DNA from 2 places in the Vibrio tritonius genome. Region 1 is predicted to be linked to the other one. Evidence: riboswitches for the same ligand, from Rfam matches in the RefSeq annotation. Region 1 holds a riboswitch; the other holds the start of a gene.
What was found. A riboswitch is a leader RNA that binds a small molecule or an ion and turns the genes downstream of it on or off. The one in region 1 is predicted to bind cobalamin.
Positions count from the first base shown of each region.

Region 2: another riboswitch for cobalamin. It lies ahead of JCM16456_RS14655 (TonB-dependent receptor domain-containing protein); the one in region 1 lies ahead of JCM16456_RS19790 (cobyrinate a,c-diamide synthase).

Region 1 is NZ_AP014636.1:1,003,328-1,014,747, forward strand. It holds gene JCM16456_RS24015 (cobalt-precorrin-8 methylmutase) at 1-317, opposite strand, end outside; gene cbiB (adenosylcobinamide-phosphate synthase CbiB) at 327-1,277, opposite strand; gene JCM16456_RS19790 (cobyrinate a,c-diamide synthase) at 1,274-2,881, opposite strand; cobalamin riboswitch at 2,941-3,122, opposite strand; gene cobA (uroporphyrinogen-III C-methyltransferase) at 3,754-4,527, shown strand; gene cobD (threonine-phosphate decarboxylase CobD) at 4,573-5,652, shown strand; gene JCM16456_RS19805 (GHMP family kinase ATP-binding protein) at 5,645-6,508, shown strand; gene JCM16456_RS19810 (histidine phosphatase family protein) at 6,505-7,122, opposite strand; gene cobU (bifunctional adenosylcobinamide kinase/adenosylcobinamide-phosphate guanylyltransferase) at 7,115-7,681, opposite strand; gene JCM16456_RS19820 (DUF3237 domain-containing protein) at 7,863-8,333, shown strand; gene JCM16456_RS19825 (glutathione S-transferase family protein) at 8,575-9,543, shown strand; gene JCM16456_RS19830 (alpha/beta hydrolase) at 9,645-10,247, shown strand; one part of gene JCM16456_RS19835 (IS3 family transposase) at 10,222-11,135, opposite strand; one part of gene JCM16456_RS19835 (IS3 family transposase) at 11,135-11,402, opposite strand.
Region 2 is NZ_AP014635.1:3,285,098-3,296,517, forward strand. It holds rRNA gene JCM16456_RS14620 (23S ribosomal RNA) at 1-1,505, opposite strand, end outside; tRNA gene JCM16456_RS14625 (tRNA-Val) at 1,889-1,964, opposite strand; tRNA gene JCM16456_RS14630 (tRNA-Lys) at 1,993-2,068, opposite strand; tRNA gene JCM16456_RS14635 (tRNA-Glu) at 2,070-2,145, opposite strand; rRNA gene JCM16456_RS14640 (16S ribosomal RNA) at 2,217-3,769, opposite strand; gene JCM16456_RS14645 (RNA recognition motif domain-containing protein) at 4,326-4,775, shown strand; gene murI (glutamate racemase) at 4,744-5,556, opposite strand; gene JCM16456_RS14655 (TonB-dependent receptor domain-containing protein) at 5,662-7,500, opposite strand; cobalamin riboswitch at 7,556-7,752, opposite strand; gene trmA (tRNA (uridine(54)-C5)-methyltransferase TrmA) at 7,901-9,007, shown strand; gene JCM16456_RS14665 (YijD family membrane protein) at 9,042-9,419, opposite strand; gene fabR (HTH-type transcriptional repressor FabR) at 9,403-10,056, opposite strand; gene sthA (Si-specific NAD(P)(+) transhydrogenase) at 10,389-11,420, shown strand, end outside.

The sequences.
Region 1 (11,420 bases):
GGATCGGCGATATAACAACGCGTTTCGCAGCCATATTCGGCTAATAAACGTTTGTTAATGCCTGATAGCGCCATGGTGGTGTCGGTAACTAAGGTGCAACCAGAAAGAATCGCTTGTTGCAGTTTATCCAACACATCCGGTGAAAATTTTAGGATTTCCAACCAATCAAAATCCGCCGTGGTATGAATGGCACGGGTAATGACCTTTTTTTCCAACTCATTGTGAAAACGGTAATCGGGAAATTCTTCCGCGATGATGCCGTCGATGATTTCAAAGCTCGTACTTTCAATGAGTTGCGGCTGTTGAATAAAGGTCATAATGATTCCCTAATGAATAATCCAAAAACAAAGTGTGAAAATAATCAGTGCGGCGCATGACGCGACAAACATCATTTTATTAGTGTGAACAATATCTTGTGGCTCGATGTCTCGGTGATGATCACCAATCCACGGTTTATCGACCATTTCACCAAAATAGCGGTTTGGACCGCCTAAACGAATACCGAGCGACCCAGCAACAGTCGCTTCCGACCAAGCTGAATTAGGGCTTTTATGCTGATAGCGATCACGCCAACCAATGTGCAGCGCATTGCGCCAGTTAAAATTCAGTGCCCAAGCCGCAAATGTTAAGAGCAACCAGCCTAAACGTGCCGGGATAAGATTGAATAAATCGTCCATTTTGGCAGAAACAAAGCCTAACTCGCGGTAACGGTTGTTTTTGTAACCCACCATCGAATCAAGGGTATTAACCGCTTTGTACGCCATGGCAAGCGGCACCCCACCGATAAACAGGTACATCAAAGGCGCAAACACACCATCGACACTGTTTTCCGCCACGGTTTCAACCGTGGCGCGAGTAATTTGCGGCGCTTCCAATTGCGAAGTATCACGACCAACAATGTAAGAGAGCATGATACGACTTTGCCCCAAATCCCCTTGCATCAAAGGCTTCATCACATCCAAAGCGCAATCTTTCAGGCATTTACCCGCCAATACCGTCACTGCCAACCAAAGCTCGACTGCGGATCCCAGTAACCAGTGCCAGTGGAACAGACTAAACAGCAAACCTTGAGTGACCGCGTAACTTCCACCGACAACAATCAGCCATAAAATACCACCAGCGATGTAGAGCCACTGCGGTTTTTCACCTAAGCTGCGCAGCCATTTCTCCATCCAGCTAATGGAATTACCAATCCAACGAATCGGATGCGGCCAATTGGGCGGATCGCCAATCAGCCAATCGAGCATAAACGCAAACCAGATGATGATAAGGCTCATTTTATTGCCTCGTTTATTGGTTTAGTGCGTGAAAGTTGGTTCTCTTTTGCAAGAGCAAACCAGTGCTTAATTAGCTCTGGCTGTTGAGCAAAATGCAGGTGCAGATAGGTCGCTAAAGTATTGCCAACTTGATAACCACCACCCCAACGCGAAATGATTTCGCCATCGCGTTCTTTGGTCATATCGAACACAGGTTCAAGCTCAGTCGTAAACTCTGAATAATGAAATTCGTGACCGCGTAACACTGTTCCTTGCGGACATATCACCGTATTGGTGTTGGCGGTAGCAAAGCAGTAACCAAATCTTTTCAATGACTTGGTCATAGTGCTACGGCCAGGTAGAATCCCCACCATAGGGTGTGTGTCCCCCTTAACATTCCCTTTATTTAGGGTGTGTGTCCCCGTTAATGGATGTGCGGAAAGGTGTGTGTCCCCGTTAGTTTTAGTAGTTTTAGGGTGTGTGTCCTCGTAAGTGGTGAGGCTGTCGCCGAGGTACATCAAGCCGCCGCATTCGGCATAAATGGGGGTGCCTTGTTGATGGAGCGTGCGCAGTGATGCAAGCATGCTGCTATTTTGCGCTAATGCTGCGCCATACGATTCCGGATAACCGCCGCCGATATACACTAAGTCACATTCAGGTACGGCTTCATCATCTAGAGGACTAAAGCGCACTATGGTCGCGCCTTGCTGCTCGAGTAAATCGAGATTGTCTTGGTAATAGAAGTTAAACGCGTTGTCGTGGGCCAGCGCGATAGTTAAACCCGCTCCCGCTTGGTCTGCTTCTTGATCGGACTCTGCATAGGATTCTGGCAATGCATTGAGATCGGGGAAAGCAAATTCGTTGATGTCTGCGCCCTGATCTTCTATCTCACTTAGCGCCAGCAAGGCATCTAAATCGATATGCTCTTCTATCGCCTCTGCAAGAGTTTGCCAATGAGGATCAAATCGTGAAGATTCTTGCGCGGTCAACAACCCTAAATGGCGCTCGGGCAATTCGATTGCTGGCAACTTAGGCAGGCGACCTAAGACGGGTATTTGACAGTATTTTTCCACTGCCGCGCGAATCAAATCTAAGTGAGAATCGGAATTAACGTTATTGAAAATCACCCCTGCGATATTGAGTTCTGGGTCGAAGTGTTGGAACCCCATCACGGTTGCAGCGGCAGAGGTCGACACAGCGCGCCCGTCCACGACTAAAATTACCGGCAAATTCAAATCACGAGCAAGGCCGGCGGTACTGCAGTAATGTGGATCAACGCCATAACCATCGTAAAGGCCCATTACCCCTTCGATGACAGCGATATCTGCTTTACGAGTATGAGAGTAGAAAAGAGAACGCATGGTGTCTGCTGGCAGCATAAAGGCATCCAAATTACGCGATGCCACACCGCTGACACGAGTGTGCCAAGCAGTATCAATATAGTCCGGTCCGACTTTATAAGGTTGCACCGCTAAACCGCGATTGGTTAGCGCCTTTAGCAAACCTAACGTCATGGTCGTTTTTCCACAACCACTGTTTGTACCGGCAATCACAAATGCTTTCATATTCCACCACAAGGTATAAGTTAGTCCTTGATAGGGAGAGTTTTGAAAAACAATCAACACAAAGCCTACCTTGCGGCATGACCTGTTCTGGTTGTTTCCACTCTCTTCCCACCGAAGAAGTTTTGGAATTCATAGTGACTCGTCTTCTGGCTTAGCGTCATTCGCTTTGGCTCCTTCCCGTTTTCTAAAACAGTGGTGTTAGCCAAATTGTCAGCATTACAGCAGCGGGGGCTGCGGAGGATTCTCACCTCGCTTCCGGAGCATCGCTCACACGATGCGCATCTCTATGATAAACAAATAAATAAACGCGCTTACTATACCTCAAGCTTATCCCAAGCGACATGCGCTTTGCGCCACATTCCCTTCATCTTTAATGTAACTAATCCACATCCTAACTAAGCCACATCACGCTAACAGAGAATAACAGCACAAATTTTTGGCTAACTGCAACCAAGATGCTTAATTAAACAGCCAATGAGCTGTATTCGTCTTTGCCATGTTCGTGCTGTTACACAAAATTAAAGTGCTACCATATTAATATTTACCGCTATTCATCCATGATATAGATCAAGATATTTCTGTTTTCTTTCTATCTTTAGTTAATTGGTTAAAATAAATTCTTCTCGGTAAATCAGGCACTTTAAATATTTCTCCACATTGATTATTCCTTCAGCTAAATTGAATTTTATTCATCTATAAATTGAAATAATTTCATTTTTTCGCGCCGCTTTTATATTCTGCTGTTTATTTCTCTATTTATTTTTTCGTAAATCGTTATTAACTGACACATTATTGTCGTGGCTCAAAAAAAGACGCGATCAGCGATGGTACTGTCAAACGCAGATACCAAATAACATCAATAACATAGTGATAGCCAATCGTGAGCAAGGCCGCTCAACGATTTTCCTCACTGAATAAAGAGAAAAGTAAACATGCCAGGAAAAGTATGGCTCGTCGGAGCAGGTCCAGGAGATCCAACCCTTATTACCGTAAAAGGTTTACACTGCATTCGCCAAGCCGATGTCTTGGTCTACGACCGACTTGTGTGTAAAGAACTGCTTGATGAAGCAAACGCTCAGTGTGAATTGATCAATGTGGGCAAAACCCCTAACTTTCATCCTATCCCACAAGAAGAAATCAATAATATCTTGATAAAACATGCACTTCAGGGGCAGAATGTTGTTCGGCTAAAAGGTGGCGACCCATACGTATTTGGTCGCGGTGGTGAAGAGGCAGAAGCGCTAATTCCACATCATATTCCGTTTGAAGTCGTACCGGGCATCACCTCTGCGATTGGTGGATTAGCCTACGCAGGCATTCCTGTAACTCACCGTGATTGTGCCTCTTCTTTTCATGTCATTACCGGACACCGTAAAGAAGGGAAAGATCAGGTGGACTGGTCACAATACGCCAAACTTGATGGCACCTTAGTGGTGTTAATGGGAATGAGCCAGCTAAGTCACATCTGTCAGTCGCTTATTATGTGTGGCAAAGATGCCTCCACCCCGGTTGCCGTGGTTCGCTATGCGTCACGTAAAGAGCAACAAGTGGTGTGCGGTAACTTAGACAGCATCGCCAGCTTGGTGCAAGACGCTGGATTACGCTCTCCAGCCCTGATCGTCATCGGTAAGGTCGCGGAAAAACACACAATTTTGGAATTTACTGCCACGCATCACGAGATACAATCGTTAGTACTTAACCAGTAAGTGGCCTTATAACAACACAACATCAATATCATTTGGGAAGCGCGTATGGCCAAAAGTGGGCAGCACGGTGGAAATGTCATTCAAATGGCACAAGAGCACGGTTTAAACCCGGAGCAGGTCATTGATTTTAGCGCCAATATTAACCCCTTAGGTATGCCACACAGTGTGAAACAAGCCATTATCGAGCAGCTCGATTGTGTTGAACACTACCCAGATATTGATTATCTCAAGTTGCACCAAGCGATCGCAGCCCATCACCAACTGCCCGTACAACAGGTGATTGCGGGCAATGGGGCAACTGAACTGATTTTTCTGTGGGCCAATCACATAAAGCCGAAAAAGGCGCTTCTTGTTGAGCCAAGTTTTGCCGAATACCGCCGCGCCTTAGCGCGCGTCGATTGCGAAATCGTGCAATTTAATTTGCGAGAATCCGAACAGTTTGCATTGACCCCCAAGTTACTCGACGCACTCGACGCCTCCTTAGATGCCTTGTTCTTGTGTACGCCCAATAACCCCACCGGTTTAATGCCAGACCACGATTTATTATTAGCAATCGTCGCCCGTTGCCATGCACTCGATATTGCGCTGTTTATTGATGAATCCTTTATCGATTTTATGGGAGACACGCCAAGCTTAGTGGCTCAACTGGCTGATTATCCAAATCTCGCTATTCTGCGCTCTTTAACTAAGTTCTATGCCATGCCCGGTTTGCGTCTAGGTTATTTGCTTTCTTCGAATGACGCATTGCTTGGCCAGATGCGGGAACAGCGTGAACCATGGACCATTAATGCGCTTGCCGCTTTAGCGGGTGAAGTACTGTTCTCTGATACCCAATTTGTAAAGAACACCCTACACTGGTTAGAGCAAGAGCAGACATTTGTTTGGCAGGAATTAAGTCAACTTTCAGGCATTACGATGTATAGGCCAAGCGCCAATTATCTGTTTTTTAAACATCTTGAGCCAAATAGTCAGCTGCAAGCTCAAATGATGAAACACGGCATATTGATTCGCAGTTGCGCCAATTACCCAACGTTAAATCAACAGTTTTATCGTATTGCAATCAAATCCCGTGCGGCCAATATCCAGCTGATTTCGGCATTAAAAGAGGTATTACATCATGGCTAAAGCAAGTTGCCCCGCTTCCTGTGGTGAATTAATTCAAGGCTGGATTAATGGCAATGAAAAATTGGTTTCCTGCCCAATTAATTGGTTTTCAACGGTTGAGGTCAGTCGAAACCCCGATCTTCCCACCAATACCGGCTTTATGGCACGTAAGGCTTTCAATTTAGCGTTAACGTTTCTTGGTCAGCCAGAAGAAGCCGCGAAAGAACTTTCTATCCATGTTGAAAGTAATATTCCGAAAGCCAAGGGGATGGCAAGCAGCACTGCCGACATCGCAGCAACCTTGATGGCCACAGCCCGTTATTTTAATCGCGAACTCACTGAGGTGGAAATTGGCCATTTGTGCGCCTCATTAGAGCCAACCGACGGAACCATCTTTAATGCCCTAACCCTCTTTGACCATAACCAAGGCGAAGTGATTGAAACCATGGGGACGATTGATCCTATTAATCTGTTGGTATTGGAAAGTTCGATTAGCTTAGAGACGGCGGATTACCACCGCATGCGTCGTTATGAAACCCTACAAGCATCTTCAGACCAACTGGAAAAGGCCCACCGCCTTTTGCGTAATGCCGTGGACGAACAAGACAAAGCATTACTGGGTGAAGCGGCAACTCTGAGCGCCATTGAAAGCCAAAAAGTGCTGCCAAAACCGCTCTTTTACTCCATCTTAGACATGGTAGAACGCCAAGGTTTGTATGGCATTAACCTTGCCCACAGTGGCAGTGTTATCGGTGTTATGTACGATGAATCCCGCCACGATGTGGAAAAAATAGCTCATCAAATTCGCCAAATCGATGTGCTTGGTTTTTACCACACTCAACATCGACAACAGCTCATTCAAGGTGGGGTGCGTTAATCAAAGGTCGTGGTGGTCAACGGCAGACCAACACCTTGAACGCTAAAAAACGCTTTCCCTTCATAGCGCAGCAGCTGAACATGAGTAACGCTCTGGTTGGTAATGTTCAGCACGCTATACCACTTGGGATCTTTCCAATCCACATTGAGAAGGTGTGCCAACACAAAACGGATCATCCCGCCGTGGGTGATCACTATGGTGTCTTCTTGCGCCTGTTCAACCAGATGTTTCCACGCTGCCACTGCACGATAGTAACCTTGGTCTAAAGGTTCCGATTCCGGTATCGGATTGGCTAATGGATCGGCCCAAAAAGCCTCTAGCTCTGCCCAAGCATCCCCTAACTCATCATAAGGAACACCGTCATAAACGCCAAAATCTAGCTCACGCCAGCTCTGATCAACCTGAATATCGAACTGCTCCCGACACAGGCGATCAGCCACATCAAAGCAGCGACGCAGAGGTGAACTCACAATCTTTTTCACCGGACCTGCTTTGATACAAGCCGCCATTTCATCTTGAATATCATCATTCACCAACACATCCGTTGCACCATTTAGCGCGTTGGGTTGTACGGTTTTACCGTGGCGAATCAGATAAAAGTTTAACTTAGTCATGGGGAAACTCCTCGACCGGCCCACCCTTCATTGCCAAAGGTAAACCAGCAGCCATAAAAGTCACGGTATCGGCAACCTTGGCAATCGCCTGATTCATCCAACCCGCATGGTCGACATACAAACGAGTTACTTCACCAAGCGGCACAATGCCTAAACCAACTTCATTGGAGACACAATAGTAAGTCGCAGGACTGCGCGAAAGAGCCAGCACGAGTTGCTTAACTTGCGCATCTATCATCTCAGCCGTTGCGGTATCACCATTGTTGTAGATGATGTTGTTCATCCATAGGGTAAAACAATCAATGAGTACCACATCCTGCACAGAAAACTTTTCAATCAGCGAGACAAGTTCCGTTGGCTCTTCATGATTATGCCACTGTGTTCCACGACGCTCCTGATGCAGTTCAATACGCCGGCGCATTTCATCATCAAAGGCGACAGCCGTCGCAATGTAGTGCAATTGTTTGCTCTGAGATTGAGCTTTACACGCCAGTGCTAACTGCTCGGCATAACTGGATTTGCCACTGCGTGCACCACCCAGTAAAAAATGGACTGTCATCTAAATTCCTTTCAATCAGCCGCTAAAAAGCACGGTGAATCGTGTTAGAAAACCACGAAAAACGTGGCTTAGCTAGGCTGAATATGGTAACAATAAAAACCGTATATTCCCAAACGATCTCTTGCAGATCTTGTTGAATATTCACAGTTTTGTCTAAAATTTCCTACTATTGTGTGTACTTATGTTTCCAGAATTTGAATTTTCATTTCGCATTGAAATTAAGGTCGACAAACCCGTTGTCGTCAGCCAATCTAAAACCCTTGGTAAACGCCAATTAATCCCGATCGCCTCCGGTATTGTGAGCGGCGCTATTGAAGGAAAAGTGCTTCCTGGTGGCATCGATTCACAAATCATCGACTGTGAGGGGTTATGTCATCTTTCGGCACGTTACGCAGTTGAAACCAAAGACGGCGATACCTTCTATATCGAAAATAACGGCATTCGTCGTATCCCAGAGCAATGGCGCGCCCAATTGTTTAGCGACGACATGAGCTTTTTTAACGAGATCCCTAAAGACGAGATCTACTTTAAAACCACGCCAACCTTTGAAGTGTACAGCGACAACCTGAAATGGTTAACCGAATCACTCTTTGTTTGCAGCGCTGCACGCAGTGCAACCGGTGTGTTCCTCGATATGTATCGCGTTAAGTAAGCGGCCAAACTCGTCACCGTTGCTAACAAAAATCGCGCTTATTGCCCTTTACTGGATAAGCAAATTGTACTGACGGGATTATCCACATTTTGGCGAATATGATTCCACATAATGACCATTTTTGTGGATAGTCTTCAATGTTAATCTAGCCCTATTGGTTTCCAGCCCACGCGAACCTAATCCGCTCGCGACAATACAACACGAAATGCTGGAACGGTTTGATTGATAGGAGTAAAGGCAGATGTTAGTCGATGGTAAATGGGTAGAAAACTGGCAACCCGTCCAGAGTAAAGATGAACAGGGTCGCTTCGTGCGCCAAGTTTCTTCATTTCGTCATTGGGTTACCCCCGATGGCAGCGCTGGCCCAACCGGCGAAGCTGGATTTAAAGCTGAATCTGGCCGTTATCGTCTCTATGTGGCGTATATCTGCCCTTGGGCATCGCGCACCCTAATGGCCCGCGCTCTTAAAGGGCTAGAACAACATGTTCCCATTACGGTCGTTAATCCCACGATTACGGATCAAGGCTGGCAATTTGGTGATTACGATCAAGCAGACCAAGATCCCCTATTTAACTCCAGCTACATGCACGAGATTTATACCCGCGCCGATGCCCATTTCACCGGTCGCGCAACCGTCCCTGTTTTGTGGGACACACACACTAACACCATAGTGAATAACGAGAGTGCGGATATCGTGCGCATGTTCAATACCGGTTTTGGTGACTTGGCAAACAACGATTACGATCTCTACCCAGCTGAACTGGCAGAGCAGATCGACGAACTCAACCCGCGTTTGTACCACCAGCTCAATAATGGCGTGTATAAATCGGGCTTTGCATCCACTCAGCTAGCTTACGATGAAGCAGTGCAAGGCGTGTTTGCCATGCTCGATGAATTGGAACAACGACTCGATGGCGATTTTCTGTTTGGAAAGCAGCTAACCGAAACTGACATTCGCGCCTTTGTCACCTTGATTCGTTTTGATTCTGCCTACCACGGCATTTTCAAAACCAACTGGAAACGCATTGCAGACTATCCAAAGCTCTCTGCGTATATGGAAAAAATTTATCAATTGCCGGGCATCGCACAAACGGTCAATATGGATCACATTACGCGCGGCTATTACTCGATTAAGGCGCTCAACCCACTCGGGATTCGCCCGATTGGCCCTGAGCACATCACACGGTTACTCAAATCCGTGCGCGTCTAATCATTGAGATGTCACATTTGTGCTTTAACCCTGTATAGAATCAACGATACAGAATCTACGCCCGTGAATCGCAGATTGACGGGCTTATTAAGGAGAACTCCATGACAAGGGTGATATTTTTACACGGCGTCGGTGCCAACGGCGCCACATTTAACCCATTGATTGAAATGCTAAAACTTGATGAGTTCAACGTTGAAGTGTTTAACCCTGATGCCCCTTACCCATACGATATGTCTGCTTACGGTCGCCAATGGTTTTCTATCAGTGGCGTGACTGAGGAAAATCGCACAGACCGAGTTAATCAAGCTCTGACCAAGTTCAAACAAGTGCTAGAAAGCTATGGACCACTTGAAGACACAATTTTAGTGGGCTTTTCACAAGGTTCGATTATGTCGCTGCATGCAGCCGCTGCAGGCTTTCCCGTCAAAGGGGTTATCGCAATAGCCGGACGTTTATCGGCCCCAGTCGCCCACCGCGACGAATGGCCAGCAATCACCCTTATTCATGACCAAGATGATCCCGTCATTGCCATTGAAAAAGCCCAAGAAACCTATCACTGGCTTGAAGAAGCTGGCGCAAAACCACAAGCGTTTGTATCCAAAGACGTAGGCCACTCCATCGGCAGCTCAATGATTCCGGTGATCCGCAAAGAGATAGAAAAATTGCTTTATGTAGTGGTCAACAAAAATTGGCCACAGTTTTAGAGTTTTCCCAATACAATCGTTCTGATTCATTGGGTGTTAAGCCACCATTGTACTGATGGGGTCTGAGTTGGCTGTAATAACCAATAATATATCTAATGATCTCTTGTTGAGCTTCAGCAAAGCTACGATAACCTGTTACTGGAACCCATTCTGTTTTTAAGCTTCGGAAAAAACGCTCCATGGGTGCATTATCCCAGCAATTTCCTCGTCGTGATAAGCTTTGCTTTATTTGGTAACGCCAGAGCAATTTTCGATAATAGCGGCTCGTATAATGACTTCCTTGGTCACTGTGGAACATGACATTATTAGGCTTTCCGCGAGATTCAAACGCCATTGTCAGTGCCTTACCAGTAAGTTTACTGTCTGGTGATAATGACATTGCCCAGCCAATCGGTTTGCGCGCAAATAAATCGATCACGACTGCTAAGTACATCCAACGGTTACCTGCCCACACATAGGTCACATCACCCACCCATACTTGATTGGGTTCAGTGACTGCAAATTGGCGACCTAAGTGATTGGGGATTTCAACATGCTCTTGTGTTGCCCGTTTATACCGGTGTTTGGGCGATTGACAACTCACTAAGCCAAGTACTTTCATCATTTTGGTCGCACGATAACGACTGAGAGAAACCCCTTTAGTATTCGTGACGATATCAGCAATAGTTCGTGCGCCAGCCGAGCCATTACTGGCCTCATGAGCTTCACGAACCATAGCTTGAAGTTTTACCTGCTCTGGTGACAATTGCTTTGAACGTTTACGCCAATATCGATAACTGCTGCGATGAACATTGAACACCTCGCACAGCTTTTTAACGCAATAGTTCAAGCTAAGCTGTTCGATTATCGAGAATTGTTCAGTGAGTCCGACATCACCAGAGCCGTAGCCTTTTTTAAAATTTCATTGTGTTCTCGAAGACGAGCATTTTCTTTCTTGAGTTCACGAATTTGAATCTGCTCTGGCGTCATTGGAGCAGATTTGGGAGCAACACCATCACGTTCTTGGCGAAGTTGTCGAACCCACTTATCCATGGTGGATTTACCTACGCCCATGGCATCCGCTGCTTCTCGAATGGAATAATTTTGTTCAACAACGAGCAGTGCGGCTTCAAGGCGAAACTCGGGGCTAAAAGTCGGTCTTGTTCGTTTAGTCATATTGTCACCTGTCTATTT
Region 2 (11,420 bases), on a different replicon from region 1:
GTCTCGGCCTTAAGAGTATCCGGATTTGCCTAAATACTCAGCCTACGCACTTGAACCTGGACGACCGTCGCCAGGCCCACCTAGCCTTCTCCGTCCCCCCATCGCAATTGTAAGAAGTACGGGAATATTAACCCGTTTCCCATCGACTACGCTTTTCAGCCTCGCCTTAGGGGTCGACTTACCCTGCCCCGATTAACGTTGGACAGGAACCCTTGGTCTTCCGGCGTGGAGGTTTTTCACCCCCATTATCGTTACTCATGTCAGCATTCGCACTTCTGATACCTCCAGCATGCTTTACAACACACCTTCAACGGCTTACAGAACGCTCCCCTACCCAATACGATAAATCGCATTGCCGCAGCTTCGGTTTATAGCTTAGCCCCGTTACATCTTCCGCGCAGGCCGACTCGACTAGTGAGCTATTACGCTTTCTTTAAATGATGGCTGCTTCTAAGCCAACATCCTAGCTGTCTAAGCCTTCCCACATCGTTTCCCACTTAGCTATAATTTGGGACCTTAGCTGGCGGTCTGGGTTGTTTCCCTCTCCACGACGGACGTTAGCACCCGCCGTGTGTCTCCCGGATAGTACTTACTGGTATTCGGAGTTTGCAAAGGGTTGGTAAGTCGGGATGACCCCCTAGCCTTAACAGTGCTCTACCCCCAGTAGTATTCGTCCGAGGCGCTACCTAAATAGCTTTCGGGGAGAACCAGCTATCTCCGAGTTTGATTGGCCTTTCACCCCTAGCCACAAGTCATCCGCTAATTTTTCAACATTAGTCGGTTCGGTCCTCCAGTTGATGTTACTCAACCTTCAACCTGCCCATGGCTAGATCACTCGGTTTCGGGTCTATATCCAGAGACTGAACGCCCAGTTAAGACTCGGTTTCCCTACGGCTCCCCTAATTGGTTAACCTTGCCACTGAATATAAGTCGCTGACCCATTATACAAAAGGTACGCAGTCACCCCACAAAGGAGGCTCCTACTGCTTGTACGTACACGGTTTCAGGTTCTATTTCACTCCCCTCACAGGGGTTCTTTTCGCCTTTCCCTCACGGTACTGGTTCACTATCGGTCAGTCAGGAGTATTTAGCCTTGGAGGATGGTCCCCCCATGTTCAGACAGGATATCACGTGTCCCGCCTTACTCGATTTCACTGAATATACGCTAACGGCTACGGGGCTATCACCCTGTATCGCGGTCCTTTCCAGAACCTTCGCCTGACGCATATAAAGCTTAAGGGCTAATCCAATTTCGCTCGCCGCTACTTTCGGAATCTCGGTTGATTTCTTTTCCTCGGGGTACTTAGATGTTTCAGTTCTCCCGGTTCGCTTCATTAACCTATGTATTCAGTTAATGATAACTGCTTATGCAGTTGGGTTTCCCCATTCGGAAATCGTAGACTCAAGTGGCTCTTACTGCCTCATCTACGCTTATCGCAAGTTAGTACGTCCTTCATCGCCTCTGACTGCCAAGGCATCCACCGTGTACGCTTAGTCACTTAACCATACAACCCAAAAAAGTTTCGAGTTGATGAATCAAATCACCAAGGTTTGTCTGCATAACTCTTTGCTTTCACTTTGAAAAGTGAAGACAAAAAGGACATGTTGCAGACTCGATATTGCCGGACTCAATTTTGAACATTTACTTAAAAAGTAAATCCAAGAACACTTGAATGTGTTTTTGTTTGTCTTCTTAAAGAAGACAATTGAGAACTTTACAAACAATCTTCTATTTCATTGAAATAAAACATTGTTTTGTCAGCTTTCCAAATTGTTAAAGAGCAAAAGTACATTTAAGCACTTTCTAAAGATTTTCGGCGTCACTAATTCTAACCACGTACGTGTTACTGAAGTGGTTTGGAATTCGTTTCCAAAAATATTTAGAGAGTGGTGGGCGATACCGGGTTCGAACCAGTGACCCCCTGCTTGTAAGGCAGGTGCTCTCCCAACTGAGCTAATCGCCCACATTATTTGATTTCCTGTGGTAGGAAATGGTGGGTCGTACAGGATTCGAACCTGTGACCAATTGATTAAAAGTCAACTGCTCTACCAACTGAGCTAACGACCCGTGGTATCCCGTAGGGGAGTCGAACCCCTGTTACCGCCGTGAAAGGGCGGTGTCCTAGGCCTCTAGACGAACGGGACACTAAGATACTCTTTGCTTTTTCTAAACCGTATCAATCTGTGTGAACACTCATCGCAATAATCTTTCGTATTAAGGAGGTGATCCAGCGCCAGGTTCCCCTAGCGCTACCTTGTTACGACTTCACCCCAGTCATGAACCACAAAGTGGCAAGCGTCCTCCCGAAGGTTAAACTACCTGCTTCTTTTGCAGCCCACTCCCATGGTGTGACGGGCGGTGTGTACAAGGCCCGGGAACGTATTCACCGTGGCATTCTGATCCACGATTACTAGCGATTCCGACTTCATGGAGTCGAGTTGCAGACTCCAATCCGGACTACGACGCACTTTTTGGGATTCGCTCACTTTTGCAAGTTGGCCGCCCTCTGTATGCGCCATTGTAGCACGTGTGTAGCCCTACTCGTAAGGGCCATGATGACTTGACGTCGTCCCCACCTTCCTCCGGTTTATCACCGGCAGTCTCCCTGGAGTTCCCGACATTACTCGCTGGCAAACAAGGATAAGGGTTGCGCTCGTTGCGGGACTTAACCCAACATTTCACAACACGAGCTGACGACAGCCATGCAGCACCTGTCTCAGAGTTCCCGAAGGCACCAAAGCATCTCTGCTAAGTTCTCTGGATGTCAAGAGTAGGTAAGGTTCTTCGCGTTGCATCGAATTAAACCACATGCTCCACCGCTTGTGCGGGCCCCCGTCAATTCATTTGAGTTTTAATCTTGCGACCGTACTCCCCAGGCGGTCTACTTAACGCGTTAGCTCCGAAAGCCACGGCTCAAGGCCACAACCTCCAAGTAGACATCGTTTACGGCGTGGACTACCAGGGTATCTAATCCTGTTTGCTCCCCACGCTTTCGCATCTGAGTGTCAGTATCTGTCCAGGGGGCCGCCTTCGCCACCGGTATTCCTTCAGATCTCTACGCATTTCACCGCTACACCTGAAATTCTACCCCCCTCTACAGTACTCTAGCCTGCCAGTTTCAAATGCTATTCCGAGGTTAAGCCCCGGGCTTTCACATCTGACTTAACAGACCACCTGCATGCGCTTTACGCCCAGTAATTCCGATTAACGCTCGCACCCTCCGTATTACCGCGGCTGCTGGCACGGAGTTAGCCGGTGCTTCTTCTGCAGCTAACGTCAAACGAATGCGCTATTAACACATCCGCCTTCCTCACTGCTGAAAGTACTTTACAACCCGAAGGCCTTCTTCATACACGCGGCATGGCTGCATCAGGCTTGCGCCCATTGTGCAATATTCCCCACTGCTGCCTCCCGTAGGAGTCTGGACCGTGTCTCAGTTCCAGTGTGGCTGATCATCCTCTCAGACCAGCTAGGGATCGTCGCCTTGGTGAGCCCTTACCTCACCAACTAGCTAATCCCACCTGGGCATATCCTGACGCGAGAGGCCCGAAGGTCCCCCTCTTTAAGCCGAAGCTATTATGCGGTATTAGCCATCGTTTCCAATGGTTATCCCCCACATCAGGGCAATTTCCCAGGCATTACTCACCCGTCCGCCGCTCGCCGCCCATAATCGCCCCCGAAGGTTTGTTTATGTCGCTGCCGCTCGACTTGCATGTGTTAGGCCTGCCGCCAGCGTTCAATCTGAGCCATGATCAAACTCTTCAATTAAAAGTTTTTTCGGCTCAATGAATACTGATATTTCAACCGAAGTTGAAATGAATTGACTGTGCTAAGTCCGAAGACTTAATTGGTCACTCAGTTCATTGAAACCATTGTGCTTCCTAAGAAGCTATGATTATCATCAACGAGTGCCCACACAGATTGATAGGTTTAAATTGTTAAAGAGCTTCTAGCTGAACCAAGGGTTACATCCTTCGTTGCTAGGGGTGCGTATGATACGCTTTAATTTTTATGAGTCAACAACTTTTTAAAAGTTTTTTCTCATCACCTTTTCACTATTTGTGAATCACGTTGTTAATTGCTTACTCCGTGTCGGTGAGGCGGCATTATAGGGAGCTCACCATGAATGACAAGTGTTTTTTTGAAAAATAAAACTGTTCGATTAAAAAGGCATCAAATCACGTTTTATCGAATAAAATATCAACATTTGAGGGGGGTCACAGCATTTGGTTGGAAAAAAACCAAGCATATACGTAAGATTCATGTGTCTATTTTGTTAATTATGTACACGCCTCTTACATTTATCAGATAAGTAGCATTCAATATGAACTCTAAAAAATCTCTTTTGATTACTGTTGTTTTTGCATTGGTAGGTGCGTTTCTATTTAGTCAAATAGAAATACAACCTGCTGTTAGTTTCTTGATTGGTGTGATCGTCACCTTTTTTATTTGCAATTTTTTATTCAATACCAACAACGCACCTCAAACAAACACAACACTTGGTACAACAACTCTCTATGTGGGAAACCTACCTTATAAAGCAAACGAATCGAATGTCCGTGATTTATTTGCTGAGCATGGAGAAGTCTTCGCCGTACGATTGATGAAGGATAAACGCACAGGTAAACGTCGTGGATTTGGTTTTGTAGTGATGTCATCGGTTACTGCTGAGAACGCCATAACAAAATTAAATGAAGCCGACTATATGCAAAGAACCTTGAAGGTTCGCGTTGCTAATGACCCTAAACATCCGAATGAAGATATGTCTGAATAGGTTTAAAGCCCAATAAGGACAAACGTTCATTTAGCGCACCTTCTTCCCAAGCTGGTGCGCTACTGTAGATCTTATTGAGTAATTTGCTTGGAGGGTTATTATCAGGACTTCGCTCAGGGCAAAGCAGTGACTCAACCCTTCTTGCTATTGCTTCCCCTGAATCCACCAGCGTCACGCTATTCCCAAAAACCGATTGAATTTCATTTTTAATCAATGGGAAGTGAGTACACCCCAGTACTGCTACATCAATCTTTCCAATAAGTGGCAGTAGTACTGATCGCAGCTCTTGCTGGTTAACTTCTTTTCCTCGTAGCTTTTCTTCAGCCATATCAACAAGCCTTGTGGAACCGAGTAGCTCAACTTTCTTATCTTGAGAAAAATGGCGGATCAATTCATGAGTATATTGCCTAGTCACTGTCGCAGGTGTCGCAATTAGGCCTACGGCAAGATTTGCAAGTAAAGAAGCCGGTTTTATTGCAGGAACAACCCCGACAATAGGCATTGTTAATTTAGCCCTTAATCGAGGCAAAACAATCGTACTCGCCGTATTGCAAGCAATCACGACCAAATCGATTCTTTCTTTGTGCACCAACTCCGTGACAAACCGTTCCACTCTTTCAAGTAAAATATCTTGTGTCAGCTCTCCATATGGATAAGCCGCATTATCGAAAAAATAGACAACATCTAATTGGGGTAAGCGTTCTTGAATCTGCTGGTAAACAGATAGCCCCCCGACTCCAGAGTCAAAAATCAGAATTTTGTGTCGATTGGTATTAGTCACAGTTTATAGGCTCAATCATTAAATCCGCGTTGATCATACTCTCTCTTTTCCCTATCGCAATGGTCAAGCTGATATAAAAAAACCGCCCAAAGGCGGTTTACTTAGTTAAAACTTATACTCTGCGCTAGCAAAAACATTTCGGCCATCAGCCATGTAGTAATAACTACCAGAACCTAAGCCTGTCACATATGACTCGTTAAAAGCATTGCTGACTTTTACACCCATACTAAAATGGTCTGTAAAGTGGTAACGTGTCGCCAGATCAACAGTGGTATATGAACCCATCTTATCGTTATTATTATCTCTGCGGTCACCCACATAATTAGCAACCATCGATAGGTCAAATTTAGCGATGTTGTAGCTCACCAGCCAACTAAAGTTCTGCTTACCACGACGTGCCAACTGCTCATGCGTTTCTTTATTAATTGGATCTTTCCATTCTGCCGATAATTTATGCTCTATTGACCATGTATCAAAAATAGCTGAGACTTCCAAACCTTTTATTCGAGCTTTATTCACGTTAGCAGGGATCCAAGCGCCACCAGCCCCAACTGGAGCCCATTCAATTAGGTTGTCAATGTCTGTTTTATAAACGGAAACTTCCCAATCAATCCAGTCTGAATAACCACGTAACCCTAGCTCATTGGAGATCGATTCTTCCGGTTTTAGTTCCGGATTACCCTGACCAGGCCAGTACAAGTCGTTAAATGTTGGTGCTTTAAACCCAGTACCTGAATTTGCCACAACCTGAAGGCTATCCATTAACTGATATCCCAGCCCAACATTCCAAGTAGAATGTCCGCCAAATGAACTGTCATCATCATGCCGAACACTTGCCTCAGCGGTAAATTCATTAACACTGATTAGTGAAGTAAGGAAACCTGCTTTGTTATCCTTACTGGTATCGTCGTAATCCGTAGTACTGGTACCACCACGATGCGCTTTAACTTTTGTGTAATCCAATCCAATATTCACAGCAACTTCATCAACTGGGGTCAGTGTATTCAGCCAAACAACATTGTTACGACGAGTAAACAGCGCACTTTTTCCTGAGGAGCCATTTGCATCGCCATCCCACGCTTCGTTGTGCGCAGTAGATACCGTCAATTTCGAATTATAATTGTCGACTTGAAAATTCACTCCACCGATTAGACTGTAAAAGTCGTTATTACTCTCTTGCTTTGGACCACCATACTGACTGGCATATTCATTGTCTGATTCCTGCTTATAAGCACTCCCTTCCAAACGCCACTGGTCATTGAACTGATGGTTTACGCTACCAAAAAAGCTCGTTGAATCATAACCGTGCTTATCTTCACTTGGTGCAAGTTGATACACACGGTGACCATCACTCTTTTCCTTCGCAGCAATAAACGAACCATGTGTTTGTTCATTAAGTTGGCCAGAAGAGTGCCAACCTAACAGCTTATGGTTGTTATCACCGTAGCCTATCGTCGCTTTATGCAAAGATTTTCCTTTACCTGCAGTCGTAATACTAATCACACCACCCAGAGCATCAGAACCATAGATAGCCGCTCTTGGCCCTCGGATCACTTCGATTTTTTCAATTGCAAAAGCAGGGATTAACCCAATAGATGCACCACCAGAAGTAGCAGAATTAATTTTAACACCATCAACCAGTACTAAAGTATGCTGCGTTGAGGTGCCACGTATGTATATAGACGTATCCTGAGCTTTACCTCCCAAAGAGTTGATCTCGACACCGGGTAAGGTTCGAAGCACTTCAAGGGCACTATCAGCTTGCATGCTTTCTATGTCTTGGCGGGTTATAATGCTTACAGATGCTAAAACAGCAGACTGGGGCTGTTCAAAACGGTTCGCAGTAACGACTACCGTCTCATTTATTGAAGAAGATTGACTATTTGCCGCATGTACATGCGCCGCAGTTGACACCACTGCCACTGCAATAAGAGATTTTTTCATGACTTTACTTGGTCCTAAATCGCGTAAAAAAGCTGAGCAGGATCTATGTGTCCTTTTATGTGCTCAGTTGTTGGCAGGTATTCGGACTTAAGAGCTGTTATCCTACTTACTCGACTTCCCACAAAAAGCAGTGTCATCAAATGAGCTTTCGTTCTCTATTACCGCTGCGCGTCAGTTCTGGAGTTACACCAGATTCCCTTTTAAGTGCAAACGAGATTTTCTCGTTTGCACACCAACTCAATTGGATAGTAAGAACCAAATTAAAGATTGTCTAATAAAGTCTATTAGACTTTACTTTTTTATTGATAAAACGAATTAGATTAGGACAAAACTGGACATAAGCTTTGTATTGAATAAAATCTGCGCTCTGAAATCACGCACACCATAAAAAGGTAATGTAATGGCGACTCTTGATGTCAACCCTAACCGCTACTCTGAACAGTTAGCCGAAAAAGTATCACGTCTAAATGAGATGTTTACTCCGTATAACGTACCCGAGTTAGAAGTATTCGAGTCTCCAAATCAGTTTTATCGTATGCGCGCAGAGTTTCGTGTATGGCACGAAGGCGACGATCTTTACTACATCATGTTCAACCAAGAAACTCGTGAAAAATATCGAGTTGACCAATTCCCAGCAGCAAGCGAATTGATCAACGAGCTTATGCCATGCCTTGTCGAAGAACTAAAGAAAGAAGATGTCTTACGTCGCAAGCTTTTCCAAGTCGACTTTCTCTCAACTCTGAGCGGCGAAATCCTTATTTCGCTACTGTATCACCGTCAATTAGAACAAGACTGGATTGATCAGGCTAAAGCGTTAAAAGAAACGCTGACGAAAGAAGGTTATAACATCAACCTGATTGGTCGTGCCCGAAAAATGAAGATCGTGCTAGACCGCGATTACGTCGTAGAAAAACTGCATGTAAATGGTCAGCCATATATCTATCAACAGGTAGAAAACAGCTTTACGCAACCCAATGGTCAGGTTGCTCAGAAAATGCTGGAATGGGCTGTAGATTGCACTCAAGGCAGCAAAGGCGACCTTCTTGAATTGTACTGTGGTAACGGCAACTTCTCTTTAGCGCTAGCACAGAACTTTGAGCGAGTATTGGCAACTGAACTGGCTAAACCATCGGTTGACTCAGCACAATACAACATCGCCGCAAACAAAATCGACAACGTACAAATCATTCGTATGTCTGCAGAAGAATTTACTCAAGCAATGGAAGGCAAGCGAGAATTCCGTCGCCTAAAAGACAACGGTATCGATCTAAAAAGCTACAACTGCAACACTATTTTTGTCGATCCACCTCGTGCGGGCATGGATGAAGATACTTGCAAAATGGTCCAAGGTTACGAACGTATCATGTACATTTCATGCAACCCTGAAACGTTAAAAGAAAACTTAGATATTTTGTGTGAAACACATAAAATCACACGTTTTGCGCTATTTGATCAGTTCCCATACACCCACCATATGGAAGCTGGTGTGTTCTTAGAACGAAAATAGTTTGCATAAAAAAACGAGCCAACGGCTCGTTTTTTTATTTTTTATCCTTGGGTGAAAGAAAACCAAGTTTCTTGCCTACCCACAGCACTAACACCAATAAAATAATTAGCGAAAAGAAATTTGACCCGGATTCAGGGTACTGAGCTTTAATGAAAGCCGAATGCCCAAACGCGCCAACAAAAAAACACGCCAAACCAACTAAAGGTACATCCTCAGCAATAGGATGACGTAAGTATTCCTGATACAGCGCCTGCAGAGTTAACACTAAAGCAATTAGAGGGAAAATTGAAAATGAGACTTCATTCATCGTAAGCCACGAAAGAATGGCATCTGCACACATCCCTGCAATGAGCGCAAGAACTAACGTTTTTCTCTCCGAACCTGGATTGGACTTGTCATTTTGCGTCGACATTTTTTTCATCCTTTACTAGATTGTGTTCACGTTCTTTCCGATACCAATGTGCACCTTTGGCAATCATTCGTAACTGCCGTATCAAACGAATTGCCAGTTCTTCTCGTTCTTGACGATTAAGATCTAACGCCTCTGCACCGGAAGAAAATACCAAAGTAACCGAAGCTTGTGCTTGAGTTTCTGCTTCACTGCGATGCATCCCCATCACAACAAGGTACTCCGCTAATTCAGCGGAGAAGTGCTGAATTTCTCTGGCAACAGCGGCGCGGAATTCAGCAGAAGTGCCGGAACGTTCACGAAGCAACAAGCGAAATACGTTTGGACTATTAGAGATAAACTCCATGAAAGTTTCAACCGATGTGCGAATCACACTGCCTTCTTTCACAATCCGTTGGCGAGCTTGGCGCATAAGTTGACGCAGCAGTAAACCACCTTCATCAACCATAGTTAAACCCAATTCGTCCATATCTTTAAAGTGACGATAAAATGAAGTCGGTGCAATTCCGGCTTCTCGAGCAACCTCTCGAAGACTTAAATTCGAGAAACTTCTCTCGGCGCTCAATTGACTAAATGCCGCGTCAATAAGCGAACGACGAGTCTTTTCTTTTTGCTGGGCGCGGATTCCTGTGGATTTCATAGGGAATCATTTCTCGATTAAGGAAACTATGGACCATACTATAACCTGATTATGCACATTGTCTAAGTAACAAAATAAGTTGCCTAATTCGAAAAGGGCCTTATCTGCCAACTAAGACAACTGGCTGTTATTTACCATCAAAACATGATGTTAAACGAACAACTAAGATAATGCTTTTCCAGAATCATTATCCATCGTAGCAGGTGATGTAACAGATTAAATAACCGAGAACGCGTGATCCTCGCCACTGTGCTACGTCTGTTACGTTTTCATACTTTTCAAGTGAGTTAATATAAAGAAACAATAATGTAAACAGCAAGAAAGGATTTCCAATGACACCCAACAACCATTTTGACGTAATTGTCATCGGCAGTGGCCCTGGAGGCGAAGGTGCCGCTATGGGTCTAGCTAAAGCAGGAAAGAACGTTGCCATAATTGAAAAAGAAAATAGCGTTGGTGGCGGGTGCACACACTGGGGAACAATACCTTCCAAAGCGCTACGTCATGCTGTTAGCCGCTTTATTGAATTCAATAATAATCCCCTATTTTGTAAAAATCGTTCCAGTCTGCACGCTTCCTTTTCCGATATTCTCGGCCATGCAAAAAGTGTTATCGATAAACAGACTCGCCTAAGACAAGGTTTTTATGATCGTAACGACTGTAGTCTAATATTTGGCTCTGCGAAGTTTGTTGATGCAAACACCATTGCAGTTCAAGACATCGAAGGCGGTATTGAACACTATTCTGCAGACAAATTTGTCATCGCAACAGGCTCACGCCCATACCGGCCTAAAGATGTTGATTTCAATCACCCTCGAGTTTACGACAGTGATTCCATTCTTAGCCTTAACCACGACCCACGCCATATCATCATCTATGGCGCAGGCGTTATTGGATGCGAATATGCCTCTATTTTTCGCGGTTTAGGGGTTAAAACAGACCTAATCAACACTAGAGATAGACTACTTTCTTTCTTGGATAACGAAATATCAGATGCACTTTCTTACCACTTCTGGAATAGCGGCATCATTATCCGTAATGATGAAACCTATGAATCAGTGGAAGCCAAAGATGACGGTGTGATCTTGAACTTAAAATCCGGCAAGAAAATGAAAGCAGACTGCCTTTTGTTCGCTAATGGTCGCACTGGTAACACAGATCAGTTAAATCTATCGGCGGTTGGAATTGAAGCCGACGCTAGAGGTCAATTGCACGTAAATCAGAACTATCAAACTGGGGCAGAACACATTTATGCCGTCGGCGATGTGATTGGTTATCCGAGTCTGGCAAGTGCAGCTTATGATCAAGGGCGATTCGTTGCTCAGGCTATTGCCTTTGGCCAAGCATCAAGCCAACTCATTGAA